Linked DNA regions of Noviherbaspirillum saxi. The protein of the gene in region 1 interacts with the protein of each later gene in a pairwise test. Links are inferred from orthologs where the notes say so. Each region holds a gene or a part of one and is shown on either strand. Other genes may lie near its edges.

The links. Proteins that work in one complex are often made in the same cells at the same time.
Region 2: the proteins of glnL (region 1) and D3871_RS02305 interact in binary tests that used the Escherichia coli proteins (3 or more experiments, as listed by UniProt). The link is inferred for Noviherbaspirillum saxi from one-to-one orthologs.

The regions. Positions count from the first base shown.
Region 1 is NZ_QYUO01000001.1:1,170,634-1,178,879, reverse strand. The notes cover bases 5,269-8,246. They hold glnL (nitrogen regulation protein NR(II)), read right to left. Parts: upstream 7,306-8,246; coding sequence 6,232-7,305; downstream 5,269-6,231. Other genes in these bases: glnA (type I glutamate--ammonia ligase), read right to left, coding at 8,037-8,246; D3871_RS05625 (DUF4124 domain-containing protein), read right to left, coding at 7,379-7,873; ntrC (nitrogen regulation protein NR(I)), read right to left, coding at 5,269-6,179. Also shown: prpB (methylisocitrate lyase), read right to left, coding at 1-347; propionate catabolism operon regulatory protein PrpR, read left to right, coding at 555-2,207; D3871_RS05650 (glutathione S-transferase family protein), read right to left, coding at 2,215-2,856; D3871_RS05645 (DUF1289 domain-containing protein), read left to right, coding at 2,896-3,081; cls (cardiolipin synthase), read right to left, coding at 3,106-4,347; more of ntrC, read right to left, coding at 4,626-5,268.
Region 2 is NZ_QYUO01000001.1:467,989-475,537, reverse strand. The notes cover bases 2,399-5,379. They hold D3871_RS02305 (P-II family nitrogen regulator), read right to left. Parts: upstream 4,068-5,379; coding sequence 3,729-4,067; downstream 2,399-3,728. Other genes in these bases: D3871_RS02295 (accessory factor UbiK family protein), read left to right, coding at 5,075-5,317; D3871_RS02300 (TorF family putative porin), read right to left, coding at 4,086-4,838; D3871_RS02310 (ammonium transporter), read right to left, coding at 2,399-3,718. Outside these bases: gshA (glutamate--cysteine ligase), read right to left, coding at 1-355; D3871_RS02315 (IS4 family transposase), read right to left, coding at 692-2,020; more of D3871_RS02310, read right to left, coding at 2,174-2,398; D3871_RS02290 (YifB family Mg chelatase-like AAA ATPase), read left to right, coding at 5,418-6,941; D3871_RS02285 (putative bifunctional diguanylate cyclase/phosphodiesterase), read right to left, coding at 7,098-7,549. UniProt on the Escherichia coli protein: Involved in the regulation of nitrogen metabolism. Regulates the activity of its targets by protein-protein interaction in response to the nitrogen status of the cell.

The DNA of each region.
Region 1 (8,246 bases):
TCTTCAATGTGGATGGCGGCCGCGCCGAACTTGATCATGGACTTGACCGTACGTGCGACATTGAATGCGGAAGAGCCGAATCCGGTATCGACGTCGACCAGCAATGGCAGGTCGCAAACGTCGGTAATGCGGCGCACGTCGGTCAAAACGTCGTCGAGATTGGAAATGCCGAGATCGGGCAAACCGAGCGAGCCGGCCGCGACGCCGCCGCCGGACAGGTAGATTGCACGGTAACCGGCGCGCTTGGCCAGCAGAGCGTGGTTGGCATTGATTGCGCCGACGACTTGCAGCGGGGATTCTTCCTTTACGGCCTGACGAAACGCTGCTCCAGCGGATTGGACAGTCATGTTTTTACCTTCCTGAGATGTTTCATGAGTTTGCATGCTGCCTCCTTATTGCAAGCGGTGTGCCACACAGGAAAGTTTTTGCAGAATATTTTTATTTTTATTAAAAATCAATATGTTATAGATTAAAGAAAAGGTAATCTGAAAAATATCTGAGCAGCCATGTTTCAATCCACGTTACACTTGAAACATCGCAATGAAACATGAAACATGAGACCGCGCAGCCATCCCTTACCCGATCCGAATGAGAAACCGGTCATTTGGACCGTGGCCATCTCGCGTTTATCCGACCTGTTTCGGGATATCACGCTGGAATTCGACGATCGGGCCAGCATAGAACCGATCAATCTCGGCTTCGAAGACGCGGTACGCCATATTCGTGAACGCATGGAAACCGAGCGCTGCGATGCGGTCATTGCCGCCGGCTCGAACGCGGCTTACCTGAAGGGGCGTTTATCGCTGCCCGTCGTCATTGCCAAAGCCAGCGGTTTCGATGTCATGCAGGCACTAGCCCGGGCGCGCAAGATCACCTCGGCAATCGGTCTGATCACCTATCAGGAGCCGATGCCGGAACTGGTCGAATTCCAGACCACTTTCGGTCTGCAAATCGTGCAACGCACCTATGTGACCGAAGAAGATGCGCGCGCGCAGATCAATGAGCTCAAGGCCGCAGGCATCAAGGCCATCGTCGGCGCCGGACTGATCACCGATCTGGCGGAAGAAGCCGGCCTTGCAGGTGTTTTCGTGTACTCGGCGGCATCGATACGGCAAGCCTTCGAAGACGCGCTGGAACTGGCACGTTTCACGCAGCTCGAATCCGGACGGGCGCGCGCCAATCCGCTTGCCGATGCCTTGCGCGCCAAGCATGGATTGAACGACTTGCGCGGCGACTCCGCGGCGATGCAGGCGGTGCGCCACTCGATCGAATTATTTGCCAAATCCCCGGCGACCGTACTGATCCACGGTGAAACCGGCACCGGCAAGGAGCTTGCAGCCCAGGCGATCCACCGCGAAAGCCAGCGCGCGCGCCAACCGTTTGTTGCAATCAATTGCGGCGCGGTGGCCGAATCCCTGCTTGAGTCGGAATTGTTCGGCTATGAAGAAGGCGCGTTTACCGGGTCGCGGCGTGGAGGCCATGCCGGCTTGTTCGAAGCCGCCAATCGCGGCACGCTGTTCCTCGATGAAATCGGCGAGATGCCGCTGCAATTGCAGACGCGTCTGTTGCGCGTACTGGAAGAACGGGAAGTGGTTCGCGTCGGCGGCACCCGCCCGATCGCGGTGAATGTGCGCATCATCAGTGCCACGCATTGCGATCTCGACCAGCGCGTGCGCGATGGACGCTTTCGGGCTGACCTGTTCTACCGGCTCGGCGTACTGCGCCTGACGCTGCCTCCGCTGCGCGAGCGCACGGAAGACCTGGCATCGCTGGCCGAATGGGGATTGAAAAACGCATTGGCTTCGCTGGGCACGCGGCCGCATGCGAATCTGCACGCGGAAATTCTCGCCTGTGTGCCGCTGTTGGCCAGTTATACGTGGCCGGGCAATGTGCGCGAGTTGCGCAATCTGATGGAGCGCGTGGCCCTGTTTCTTGCAGCGGAACCGCTGCAGGCCTTGTCGCCGGGGTTCATTACGGCGGTCGCGCCTGAACTGGTTTCCGTTTCAAGTCCGACGGCTGCGCCAGCGTTTCGGCCAACGGCCGTGACGCTGGACAACGCATCATCACCGCCCTTGCCGGCTAGCTATTCGGAAACGGTTCACACGGTACTTGCGCGCTTTGGCGGCAACCGGGAAGCCGCCGCGAAACATCTAGGGATCAGCCGTACTACCTTGTGGCGTCGCCTGAGTCGAGATGATCCGCGATGAAACGGGATTAAAACAACGGCTCGCTTAAACCTTCCTGCTCGAATGCGCGCATGACGGCTGGCCGCTCCACCATCCGCTGCAGGAAGCGGCCAAGATGTGTGCGATTGCGCGCCGGGTGCATCATCATCCTGGTCCACCTCGACAACATCATCAGATAGGGATCCACCGCCGTATACTGCTGGCCAAGCAGATAAGGCCCACCGTGCTCAGCCAGCGTCCGGTCAAGCAGGTCCAGCATCGCACTTACCCGTTGTTCAGCATGCTGCTTGACATCTGCGGCACCAGCCTCGCTACTGGCCAGCCGCTCAGGGTAGAAATAGGTGAGCAACTCGGCTTGCAAGGTATTGGTCAGATACATCAGCCACTTGTAGAAATGCGCACGTTCAGCCGTGCCGAGTGCCGGCGCCAGCCCGGCTTCAGGATGCCGATCTACCAGGTGGAGACAAATGGCCGCCGTTTCAAACAGCACCAGGTCGCCATCAACCAGCACGGGAATACGCCCGGTCGGATTCAACCGCAAATATTCTTTGCCTTTGTGCGCATTGTTGTCCCGGTCAATCAGCACCAGCTGGTACGGAACTGACAATTCTTCGAGCAGCATGTGTGGCGCGAGATTCGCGTTACCGGGATAGTAGTAGAGCTGGTACAAGGTTTTGCCCTATCATTGGTGGTTTGGGACCTCTATTCTATGCAAAAACCTTCCCGCCCTGACACGCCCTGTGTTGCCGTTTGTTCTACCACCTTCGATGATATCTGCCGCGGGTGCGGTCGTACGGTTGCCGAAGTGGCAAACTGGGTGTTCATGACTGAAGAAGAAAAAGCACAGGTGTGGACGCGGATCACGGCAGAAGGTTATCCGCGCCGGCAGTCCTGAATGGCAAACCTGCCTTGACAGCCGTCAGAGCTGGCTGCCTAACAGCGAAGATGCGTGCTCCATCAGCTTTTCATTCCATGGCCGATTGCGCCACTGTTCCAGCGTGACGCGACGCGCCTTCATCACATCCTGTTCGAACTCTTTCGTCATTTCAGCCGCGAAGCCCGCATCGTAAATATTCAGGTTGGCCTCGTCGTTCAGACGAAACGACCTGTTATCGAAATTGGTCGAACCGGTCGACACGAGAAATCCATCCACGATCATGATCTTGCAATGAAACATTGTCGGTTGGTATTCATAGATCTCGATGCCTGCCTCCAGCAACTGTCCCCAACGCGCCCGTGACGCGCGCCGCACGACACTCGCGTCGATTTTTTCGCCCGGCGTGATGATCCTGATCTTGACGCCACGCTTCGCGGCGGCAGAAAGTGCATTGAGCGCCAATTCATCGGGAACGAAATAGGAACTCGACAGCAGAATCGATTTCTGCGCCGATGCAATCGATAACAAGTACATGAGATGCATGCTTTCGCTGCCGCCGGTTGGCGAACTGCTGAACATTTGCGCCGGCATCGTGCCGGCATTGTCGATCTTGGGGAAGTAATCCTCCGCATGCAGCACGCGCCCGGTCGCCTTGATCCAGTTGTCGAGAAACACCGCCTGGAACTCGGATACGGCCGGTCCCTGCACGCGGAAATGCGAGTCGCGCCAATGCTCCTTGTCCTGCGCGTCGCCATCCCACTGGTCGGCAATGCCTACGCCACCGGTAAAGCCGACGAGTCCGTCGACCACCAGCAGTTTGCGGTGGGTTCGGTTATTCAAGCGCGCCAGGTTATACCAGTGCGGCTCGTGATAGCGTTCGACCTCGACACCGCCCCGGCGCATTTCTTCCAGCAGCGATTCATCCATTTTCGCGCTGCCTATCCAGTCGAGCAGCACATGCACCTTGACGCCAGCCTGGGCACGCTCGCGCAGCGCTTCGGCAAAACGCTTGCCGACATCGCCGGACCAATAAATATAGGTTTCAAAGGTAATGGTCTTGCGCGCGGAGCGAATCGCTTCCAGCATCGCTGGAAAGATTTCAATGCCATTTTCCAGATGCTGAACCGAATTGCCCTCGATGATGGTTGGCCCGAGAAGCACGCCCATGGAGCGCAGGTACTGCGCATCGGTAACGCCGTAAAGACTTTCCACCCGCGTTTCGATGCGTTTCTCGCCCTCGGCCAGGTTCACCGCAAGCAGTGTCGCCGCCAGTGTAAGAAGCACTGCGGCTCCAAGGTGAATGAGGTGGAAGCGGCGTTTCACAAAAGCAGAGTACCTGGATGCATTACATGGGAATAACAGACCGATAGGACTACTGTATTACCTGCAACATCCTGGTGCCTTGCGATTTGTAAAGCTTCATGCCGGTGCGCAAAGGTGCCCGATTTGGAGCATGCGTGAAGAAGGTTTCAATTCGTAAGGGTACTTGCCGATGCGAAATACTTCCGGGAACTGCTGCACGGGACGGCACTATCAAATACGCCGTCCTGTGACAAGGTCGGTTACTCTTCCTTGGCGCCGTCTATGCCAAGTTCATGGATCTTGCGTGTAATGGTGTTGCGACCGATGCCGAGTCGTATAGCGGCATCGTTCTTGCGACCATGCGTATGCTTGAGCGCTGTCTTGATTAGGGCGGATTCGAATTGGCGACCCAGGGCGTCCATGACTTCAGGCTGCCCGGCGGCAAGCATGTGCGCGGCCTCGGACTCCAGCAAGGCAATCCATCCAGCCTTGTCGGCCACCGCATTGGCATGACCATTGACTGGTGGTGCGGATTGAGGAAAGGCCGGAAAATTCGACTCTGGACTGCTGGCCGAAGAATTCTCGGCCGTAGCCGACATCATCGGCATTGGCATGGCGGCGGGGGCAGACGACAAGGCCACCGGCGTTGTGGAAAATTCCTGTCCATGGGTCAAGTCATGCGGCATATCCTTGACCTCGACGGTCTGTCCGGGCGCCATGACGGTGATCCAGTTGCAGAGATTCTCGAGTTGCCGGACGTTGCCGGGAAGGTCGAGACTGGCGAGAAAATGCATGGCGCTGTCCGACATGCGCTTGGCCTCGACGCCGAGCTGCTTGGCGCTCTGCGCAAGGAAATGCCGGGTCAGCAAGGGAATATCTTCACGCCGTTCGCGCAGGCTGGGCAAACGCAGACGGATGACATTGAGCCGGTGATACAAGTCTTCGCGGAACAAGCCTTCCTTGACGCGCTGTTCCAGGTTCTGATGGGTTGCAGCGATGACACGGACATTTGCCTTGAGCGGCTGATGTCCGCCGACACGATAGAAATGGCCGTCGGACAGCACGCGCAGCAAGCGCGTCTGCAGGTCGAACGGCATGTCTCCGATTTCATCGAGGAAGAGCGTGCCGTTCTCCGCCTGCTCGAAGCGGCCGCGCCGTGTCGCCTGCGCGCCGGTGAACGCACCGCGTTCATGCCCGAACAGCTCCGACTCGAGCAAGTCTTTTGGAATCGCTGCGGTATTGAGCGCAATATAGGGTTGCGTCGCACGCGGGCTGTGCTTGTGCAATGCACGGGCGACCAGTTCCTTGCCGGTGCCGGATTCGCCGGTGATGAGCACGGTCACATTGGATTGCGACAGCCGGCCTATCGCGCGGAACACATCCTGCATGGCCGGCGCCTGCCCGAGAATCTCGGGTGTTTCGGCTGCCGCCTGTTCGACGCCTGATTCCCGCAGGCTTTCTTCCAGCGCACGCCGGATCAGCTCGACGGCCTTGTCGATATCGAAAGGCTTGGCGAGGTATTCGAATGCGCCACCCTGGAACGCGGCGACCGCCGAATCGAGGTCAGAGAAGGCAGTGATGACAATAACCGGCAGGCCGGGATGCTTGGCCTTGACCGCTTGCAGCAGTTCGAGCCCTGACTCGCCCGGCATGCGGATATCGGACACCAGCACCTGCGGCACGCTGGTCTGCAGCGCATCGAGCGCCTCGCGCGCATTGGAGAAGCTTTTCGTAGCGAGATTTTCGCGGGCCAGCGCTTTCTCTAGTACCCAGCGAATTGATTCATCATCATCGACAATCCAGATCGGCTTCATATTTTCTTGTGCATCCTGCGTCATGAGACATTGGTCAAACCCGGCCCGGTGTTCAAGGCAGCGGTATCAGTATCCTGAAGTCGGTACATCCCGGCCTGCTCTCGCACTCGATCACGCCCATATGCTGCTGCACGAATGTCTGCGCGAGTGTCAGGCCCAATCCACTACCCCCTTCGCGTCCCGAAACCAAGGGATAGAAGATGCGGTCCTGGATGTCGGGGGGGATGCCCGGTCCATTGTCGATAATATGCAAGTCTAATGCCAGCCTGTAACGTATCTTCGCCAGCGTGACCTGTCGCGCGACGCGCGTCTGCAAGGTGATGAGTGCATCGCCCGCTTTCATGCGATCCGATAGTGCCTGCGCGGCGTTGTGCGTGATGTTGAGCACGGCCTGAATCAGCTGCTCCTTGTCGCCCCGGAATTCCGGAACCGACAAATCGTAGTCGCGCCTGATCGTCAGGCCGGTCGGGAATTCGGCCATGATCAGGCTGCGCACACGCTCGCAAACTTCATGGATATTGACGTCGCCGACGATATGCGGCCGACGGTGCGGGGCAAGCAGACGGTCCACCAGCGTCTGCAAACGGTCGGCTTCCTTGATGATGACCTGCGTATATTCGCGCAGCTCTTTCAGCTGCCGTTCCGGCAATTCGAATTCGAGCAGCTGCGCAGCGCCGCGTATGCCGCCGAGCGGATTCTTGATTTCATGCGCCAGATTGCGGATCAATTCCTTGTTGGCCTGACTCTGATCCAGCAGCCGCTCTTCGCGATCGAGCTTGAGCTGCTGCACGTTCTCGCGCAACTCGATCAGGACAGGCGTCACCGGATTGTCGAGCGCGGTGACGATGACATGGACCTGCAGCGATTCGCGGCCGGCGCGCTCCAGCGTCAGGTCCAGCCGCTTGTCCGCAAAGCGGTGCTGGACCGCTTCATGGAAGATTTCCGACAGGTGGCTACCGTTGAGGAACAGCTCTTCCAGCTTGTGCCCGACGAGCGCCTTGGCCGAACTTTCAAAAAGGTTTTCGGCGGCCGCATTGGCATAGGTGATCCGGCTTTCCGCATCGAGAATGATGACGGCGGACGACAGCAGGTCCAGGCCGTCGAAGGTGTTTCGAGTTGTTTTCACAGTGGTCCAAAAATATAAAGGGCCGCAATATGCGGCCCTTGTCATGCAAGCGTCATACCCGCAGCGCGCTCGACTATTTTAGATTGCCGATCTCGCGTTTGAGCGCGTCGATATTCTTTTCCGTACGGCCGATGTCATCCTTCATGACCGAAACCCGCTCCTGGTATTTCGCGTAGTTGCGCTCGTCGCCGCGGCGCTCCGGTTCACCGTTATTGAATTCCTTTTTCAGATTCGCAAGCTTCTGCTCTTCACTCTTCATTTCATCGACAAGAATCTGGCGTCTATCGTTGTCGCGTGTCTTTTGCGTATCGCCATCGACTTTCGGAAAGTCCGAGGGGGAATTCGCCGGCTTGGCGGCGGCGGTCTGCACAACCGGTTTGCGCACGGATGCTGGTGCGGGAATCATCGTGATACCCGGCAAGTCGATCTTTTTGCATCCCTTGGTGGTGCCAGTGTTCTTGTATTCCTTCTTGCCGAAATCATCGACGCAAAGAAACACTTCGCTTTGTGCATGCGCCTGCCCTGCCATAGCCCCAATGGTCAACAGGCCAACAATGAGTTGTTTCATAATCTTTCTGCATGGAAACAGTAAAGGTGCTTCTTAGTTTAGGCGAAGAAACAGGTCTTTACAAACATTCGTACTCAGAACGTCTTATAGCACAACAGTTCCACAGAACAAAAAAGGGAAGCCGAAGCCTCCCTTTTTCACAACATTTACCTTGAATCGCGGATTACAGCGAGTAGTACATATCGAATTCGATCGGATGCGTCGTCATGCGGAAGCGCTGGACTTCCTGCATTTTCAGCTCGATGTAGGCATCGATCATGGAATCGCTGAACACGCCACCGCGGGTCAGGAACTCACGGTCCTTGTCCAGGTACTCAAGCGCTTGATCGAGCGAGGAGCACACGGTCGGGATCAGCTTGTCTTCTTCCGGCGG
Region 2 (7,549 bases), 700 kb from region 1 along the record:
TCTGGATCAGGCGGGCGACGTTCTGCAGGTAGAAGGTATTGCGGGTGTGGCGTTCCGGGATCAGCAGCAGGTTCTTGGCATCGGGACAGTATTTCTCGATGGCCGCCATTGCGGCTTGCACTGCCAGCGGCAGCATTTCCGCCGACAGATTATTGAAGCCGCCCGGGAACAGGTTGGTATCGACCGGTGCGAGTTTGAAGCCGGCATTGCGCAAATCGACCGAACAGTAGAAAGGCGGCGTGTGTTCCTGCCATTCGAGCCGGAACCAGCGCTCGATTGCCGGCGTCGCGGCAAGGATCTTTTTTTCGAGGTCGAGAAGCGGGCCGTTGAGGGCCGTGACGAGATGCGGAACCATATTAACCTTCCTTAACCTTCCAAATGTGTGATGCGCTTGCAAATCGCCTGGATCAGCCTCAGTCGCCTGCGTCGCTACCGCTTGAAGGTCGGGGCAAACGGCGTCTTTTCAACTGATCGCTGCGAATATTGCAATGCTGGAGCGGTATTGATTCTAATAGTAATCCTCGTTTTGCGTGGGATGCGCCCTCCAATGCGGCTTTGCAGCAAACGATTCGGGCGCATATCGCAACAAAGTTTGCCATCTTTGCAACATCATCGGGCCGATGCAGTTTGTCAGGACGACATGCCCGCATGTTACGACGAAAAAAAAGCGCCTCCGAAGAGGTAATGCTGTTCAGATAAGGACTTTCTTGAGCACCCGAACGGCATAACGTTTTGGCGTTGACTTAACGACTCGGTCGCACCGGCGCCCGGGTCGTTTTTCATTGAGGATGCTGACGAGACGCTGGCGCAGCCGCTGCAGTAAGGCCGGCAGTTTTCCCTGGGCGCGGGTGACAGCGGCCCAGCGCAGTTCATATTGGATCGTGTGAAATGCGCGCACGAAACTGATTTCGGTAGGCGCGCAGTTGGCTTCCAATGCGGCTTTCGCAATTTCCACTCGGATCAGGTTGTAGGCGGTGAGCGCCCCCCAGATCTCTTGCTGGACGCCTTCTACGGTCTTGCTGCGCAGGGTCAGTGCCCTCCCCATCATCGATTGCTTGAGTTCACGATAGCTCGTTTCAATCTGCCAGCGGCGGCCGTAGCAAGCGACGATCTCGCTCGCCTTGAAGCGTTGGCGGTCGGTCAGCGAGGTCAGCAGCACTTTTTTGCGGCCTTGCGGATCAATTGCTGCAATGGCGCGTGCACGCCAGAATTGGGGCAACGTGGGCGACTTGTTGCGGGCCTGCGGCGACACGCGCATCTGCACGATCGCATCTTCCGGTGTGCCTTCGACCACTTCCCATTGGGTGTTGCCTTTGGCCGGTATCAGGAAGTGCCGGTTCTGTCCGTTGGCCGTGAGCCCGCACAGGATTTCCGCGGCCAGAAAGCCCTTGTCGAACACTGTCAGCGTATGATCCGGGATGCCCGGCACCAGCGTCTTTGCGTACAGCATTTCATTGCTATCGTACCGGCCGAAGGCGGCATCGACCACCAGGTGGGTGGGAATAGCCGTCAGTGTTACCCCGCGCACTTGCGGGTAGCTCGCCACCGCGCCACTGGCATACGATTGGGCGCCAAAGTGTTCCCGATTGGCGGGGCTATCCGCTGTTCGCAAGGTCGTCCCGTCCATTGCCAACAGACTCAATCCCTTGAACAGGTAAGCATTCTTGTCCTGGCTGCTCCACGCCCGCGCCGACGTCTGGAACAGCCATTTCAGCGGCGCTTCCCCCAGTCGCTGGCGTGCTTGCGCCACCGCGCTCTTGCTCACGAACGGTGCCTGCACAGCCGGCAGCGCCAGATCGAGTGCGTCGATCACCTCGCTAATCGATTGGTGGCGATACAAGGCCAGCGCGACGACCAGCCACACGACCTGTTCGGCCGGCAAGCGCCGATGTCGGAGGCTGGCCCTGCCGGTTTCTGCGACAGCCTGCGCAATCCACTCGTACGGTAAATGCGCGCCCAACCGCGCCCAGTCGGGCGCGTCTTGTGCATCCAGCAGCAGGGTCAGGGCGTCGGCAAGCATGAAGCCGAAAAGTTAACATCACCGCCCAAGGTTTACAACCTGTTTCCCAAAACAAAAATGCCGTTCAGTTCTTAACTGAACGGCATTACCTCCGAAGAGGCGCTTTCAAGGCTTGCTGACGCAAGCGGGGAAATGAGTGCTGCCGTATGGCTATTACGAGTGGTAAGCCGATTCGCCGTGGCTGGAGATGTCGAGGCCTTCGCGCTCTTCTTCTTCCGGCACACGCAGACCGACGATCAGGTCAACCACCTTGTAGGCGATGAAGGCCACAACGCCAGACCAGATCACCGTGGTCAGCACGCCCTGGAACTGGATCCAGACTTGGCCTGCGATCGAGTACTCTGCGGCAACCTTGTTGGCAACGTAGTCATAGATGCCTGTGCCGCCCAGCGAAGGAGCCGCGAATACGCCGGTCAGCAGCGCGCCGAGGATACCGCCGACGCCGTGCACGCCGAACACGTCAAGCGAGTCATCCGCACCCAGCATGCGCTTGAGGCCATTGACACCCCACAGGCAGATGATACCGGACAGCAGGCCGATTACCAGGCCACCCATGACGCCGACGAAGCCGGCTGCGGGAGTAATCGCGACCAGACCTGCAACCGCCCCCGAAGCCGCACCCAGCATCGAAGGCTTGCCCTTGCCCATCCATTCGCCGAAGCTCCAGGACAGGGTTGCCGCAGCTGTTGCCAGCAAGGTATTGACCAGTGCGAGCGCAGCGGTGCCGCCTGCTTCGAGCGCCGAACCGGCGTTGAAACCGAACCAGCCGACCCACAGCATCGATGCACCGACCATGGTCAGCGTCAGCGAGTGCGGTGCCATCGATTCCTTGCCGTAGCCGATACGCTTGCCGATCACATAAGCACCGACCAGACCGGCGATCGCGGCATTGATGTGGACCACAGTACCGCCAGCGAAGTCAAGCGCGCCCTTCTGGAACAGCCAGCCGGAAACAGCTGTCGCCTTTTCGGCAGCGGCTGCGTCGACATAGGCATCCGGACCAGGCCAGAACCAGACCATGTGCGCAATCGGCAGGTAGGAGAAGGTGAACCACAGTACGATGAACAGCAGCGCAGCCGAGAACTTGATGCGTTCGGCGAATGCGCCGACGATCAGGCCGCAAGTGATCGCTGCAAAGGTTGCCTGGAACGCGACGAACACAAACTCGGGAATCACGATGCCCTTGCTGAAGGTCGCGGCGACCGATTCCGGCGTGATGCCTTTCAGGAACAGGCGATCGAACGAACCGATGAAGCTGCCGCCTTCCGTGAACGCGAGCGAGTAGCCGTAAATGGCCCACAACACCACGATCATCGAGAAGATCATGAACACCTGCATCAGGATCGACAGCATGTTCTTGGTGCGCACCAGGCCGCCGTAGAACAGGGCGAGGCCAGGAATCGTCATCAGGATGACCAGTACGGTGGCCATCATCATCCATGCGGTGTCGCCCTTGTTAGGGACGGGTGCGGCGGCCGGTGCTGCCGCTTCGGCCGGTGTTGCTGCGGCGGCGGGTGCGGTCGCAGCCGGAGCTGCTGCTGCCGGCGCTGCGGCATCGGCGGCCGGGGCAGTTGCCTGCGCCAGCACGATCGGTTCGGACGTTGCCGCGGGGGCGTCTGCAGCCAGCGTTGGCTGCGCAAAGCCGACCGCGAACAGCAGCGTGCTGGTCGCCAGGAAGCTTGCAATTAATTTTTTCATCAAAATCTCCTTAGAGGGCTTCTTTGCCGGTCTCGCCGGTACGGATACGGACGACTTGCTGCAGGTCGTAGACAAAAATCTTGCCGTCGCCGATCTTGCCGGTGCGTGCCGCGCTTTCAATTGCTTCGATCGCGCGATCGACGATAGCGTCGTCCACGGCTGCCTCGATCTTGGTCTTGGGCAGGAAGTCGACGACATATTCCGCGCCGCGATACAGCTCGGTGTGGCCCTTCTGACGGCCGAACCCCTTGACTTCGGTGACGGTAATGCCCTGCACGCCGATCGCCGAAAGAGATTCGCGCACTTCGTCCAGTTTGAACGGTTTAATGATGGCGGTGATCAGTTTCATGATGAACCCCTAAGAGATTTAGAAAGTCTTGGAGAGCGACAGCACGACGGTATTCTTGCTCACGTCTTTCCGCTTGGTGCCGCTGGTGTTGGAAACGGTATACACAGCGGAATCGGCATTGGAACCGACCAGGGCCAGGCCGACTGTGGCAAAGCCGACGTCGCGTGCGACGCCAAGCTTGTAGTCGGTATAGTTGAACGCGCCGGAGTTCTTGAACTTCTGGCGACCGACGTGGAAGCCCAGCGTAGTCTTGTCGGCGACTTCAAAGTTGGCGTTCAGGTCCAGATAATAGGAACCATCGGCATTGGTGAAGCCGAAGTATTCGTCGCTGACTGCATGGCTATACTTCGCCGAGAACCACTTGTAGGTCGCGCCGACGTAGAGCTCCAGCGCATCGGCCTTGATACCGCCGATACGAACGCCGGGATAGTAGTATTTCAGCAAGCCGATATCGGCGGTCAGGTCCGGCATGACTTCAAACTTGTAGCCGCCGTACAGGTCCATCTCAATGCTGGCGCCATCGGGATATTGGTTGCCGCTGACATTGGAATTCCAGTTACCGACATAGAAACCGCTGCTGTGCGCATAGTCGAAACCGCCCTGGATTGCCGGCTTGCCGAAAGTCTGGGAAATGCCGCGGAAACGATAATCCGTTGCGAGAGTCAGGTTACCGGTAAAGGTATGATCGGAAGCTGCCGGGGCGGCTTGCTGTGCCGAGGCAGACGTCGCACAAGCAGCGAAGACCGCGGCAGCAAGAATCATTTTTTTCATGTCGTTCCCTTTTTGTAGGTGAAGAAAAATTCGTGGCATTGCATTTCCCCAACTACTTAGCAGAACTCATGCCACCGTTTTCATGCCACAATTGCGTTATCAAACTTTCCATTTTATGGAGCTTCGGCAAGTAAACGCACTGGGTTTGGCGACGTGCACCAACATATCGCACCACGCTGAGGCGCACCGAAACGGTACGCACCAAGCAAGTGCGAATTTTTGAAAGAAGATTGACCATGAACAAGAACGATTTTTTTAATGATCTGCAAAGCAAGATCAACCAGGCCATCGAGAATTCACCGATGAAGGACGTTGAAAAGAACGTCAAGGCAATGATGACGCAGGGTTTTTCCAAGCTCGATCTGGTGACGCGAGAAGAGTTTGATATTCAGGCACAGGTATTGGCAAAGACCCGTGCCAAGCTGGAAGCGCTGGAAGCTCGGGTAGCCGAACTGGAAGTCCAGCTCAAAAAACCGTAAGGCCGGCAGCCGGTTTGCGCAGACTTGGCGTGACTCGCGTGAGCCATCATCCGGCACGCCATCGGTATGAATACCAAAAACAAAAGCTCCATGAGGGTCAATGAGTCTTGCTGTCTTGAAAAGCCGCGCCCTGTCCGGCATGCAGGCGCCGGAAGTCACCGTCGAAGTTCACCTTGCCAATGGCATACCCTCTTTCACGATCGTCGGCTTGCCTGAAACAGAAGTAAAGGAATCGAAGGACAGGGTCAGGGCCGCCTTGCAAAACGCCCGCTTCGAATTCCCGGCGCGGCGCATCACCGTCAACCTCGCGCCGGCCGACCTGCCCAAGGAGTCCGGCCGCTTCGACCTGCCGATCGCGCTGGGCATCCTGGCTGCCTCCGAACAGATGCCCGGCGACGAACTTGCCAAATATGAATTTGCGGGTGAGCTCTCGCTGTCGGGAGAGTTGCGGCCGATTCGCGGCGCGCTGGCGATGACTTATGCGATGCACCGCGCGGCCGACAGGTCCGGCAAGCAACGCGCATTCATCCTGCCGCGCGCCAATGCAGACGAGGCCGGACTGGTCGCCGACGCAGCCATCTATCCGGCGGAATCGTTGTTACAGGTGTGTGCACACTTCGCTTCGCGCGGCAGCGATGCCCGACTCGCACGGCATCGCGCCGAAGCGGCGCCGGCGCGTCCGACTTATCCGGACTTCGCCGACGTTAAAGGACAGTTGCAGGCCAAGCGCGCGTTGGAAATCGCGGCATCCGGCGGACATAGTGTCTTGATGGCCGGCCCGCCGGGTACCGGCAAATCGATGCTGGCGCAGCGCTTCCCCGGCATCCTGCCGCAGATGACCGACGACGAAGCGCTGGAGTCGGCCGCCGTGCAATCGCTGACCAGCGGCTTTTCGATTGCGCGCTGGAAGGCTCGGCCTTACCGCGCGCCGCACCATACCGCCTCCGGCGTGGCGCTGGTCGGCGGCGGCAGCTCACCCCGTCCGGGTGAAATCTCGCTTGCGCATCGCGGCGTCTTGTTTCTCGATGAACTGCCGGAATTCGACAGAAAAGTGCTGGAAGTGTTGCGTGAACCGCTAGAGTCCGGGCATATCACGATCTCGCGTGCGGCGAAGCAGGCTGATTTTCCCGCCCGCTTTCAATTGATCGCGGCGATGAACCCCTGCCCCTGCGGTTATCTGGGTCACACCGCCAATCGCTGTCGCTGCACGCCGGATCAGGTTGCCCGATACCAGGACAAGATTTCCGGTCCGCTGCTCGATCGCATCGACATGCAGATTCAGGTCACCGCGTTGCCGCATGAGGACTTGCTGAAGCAAGCCGACGGCGAACCGTCGCAGCGCATCACGGAACGCGTCGAACGCGCCTTCGCACTGCAGTTGCAGCGACAAGGCAAGGGCAACCATGCATTGTCGACTGCCGAGATCGATCTGCATTGCAAGCCCGACGAGGCGGGCGAGCAGATATTGCGTACTGCGATGACGAGACTGCACTGGTCGGCGCGCGCGTATCACCGCGTGCTCAAGGTCGCACGCACGATTGCCGACTTGGCGGGCGCAGCCACGATCGGGCAGGCACATATCGCCGAAGCGATTCAGTACCGGCGCGCACTACGCGAACATTAAGGAACGTGCACGAAATAATTTCCCGATTTGGTTCACGTCTGACGGGCGCGCTGCAGCGTTGCTCGGCGTCGCCATAGCTCGCTATGACTCCTTCTCGCGCCTTGCAGCGCATCCCGTCGGACGCGTCCAAATCGGTAACTTATTCCGTACACATTCCTAAGCGACTTTTACAGCCTTACGTGAAGGCACTGGCAATCTGCCCGGTACAGTGCATTGCCATCTGCGCTTTTCAGGAAGAGGCAGGCGAGCGGCATGCAACAGCTCCGCACACTCAGCAGCGCCTACCGGACGACTGAAATAATAGCCCTGTACGTGGTCGCAGCCATGCGACGCGAGCAGCATAACCTGGTCTTCGGTTTCCGCCATTTCGGCGACCACCTGCAGACCGAGCCGATGCGCCATGGCGACAATCGCGTCGGCGATGGCGAGGCTGCGTGAATCGGTCGTGATCTCCCTGACGAAGGAACCATCCATCTTGAGGCTATCCACCGGGAAGTTTTTCAAATACTGCATATTCGAATAACCGGTGCCGAAGTCGTCGATCGACAGCCTCACGCCTAGGGTCTTCAGCTTGTGCATGAGCGGGATGATCGTGTCGGGATCGTCCA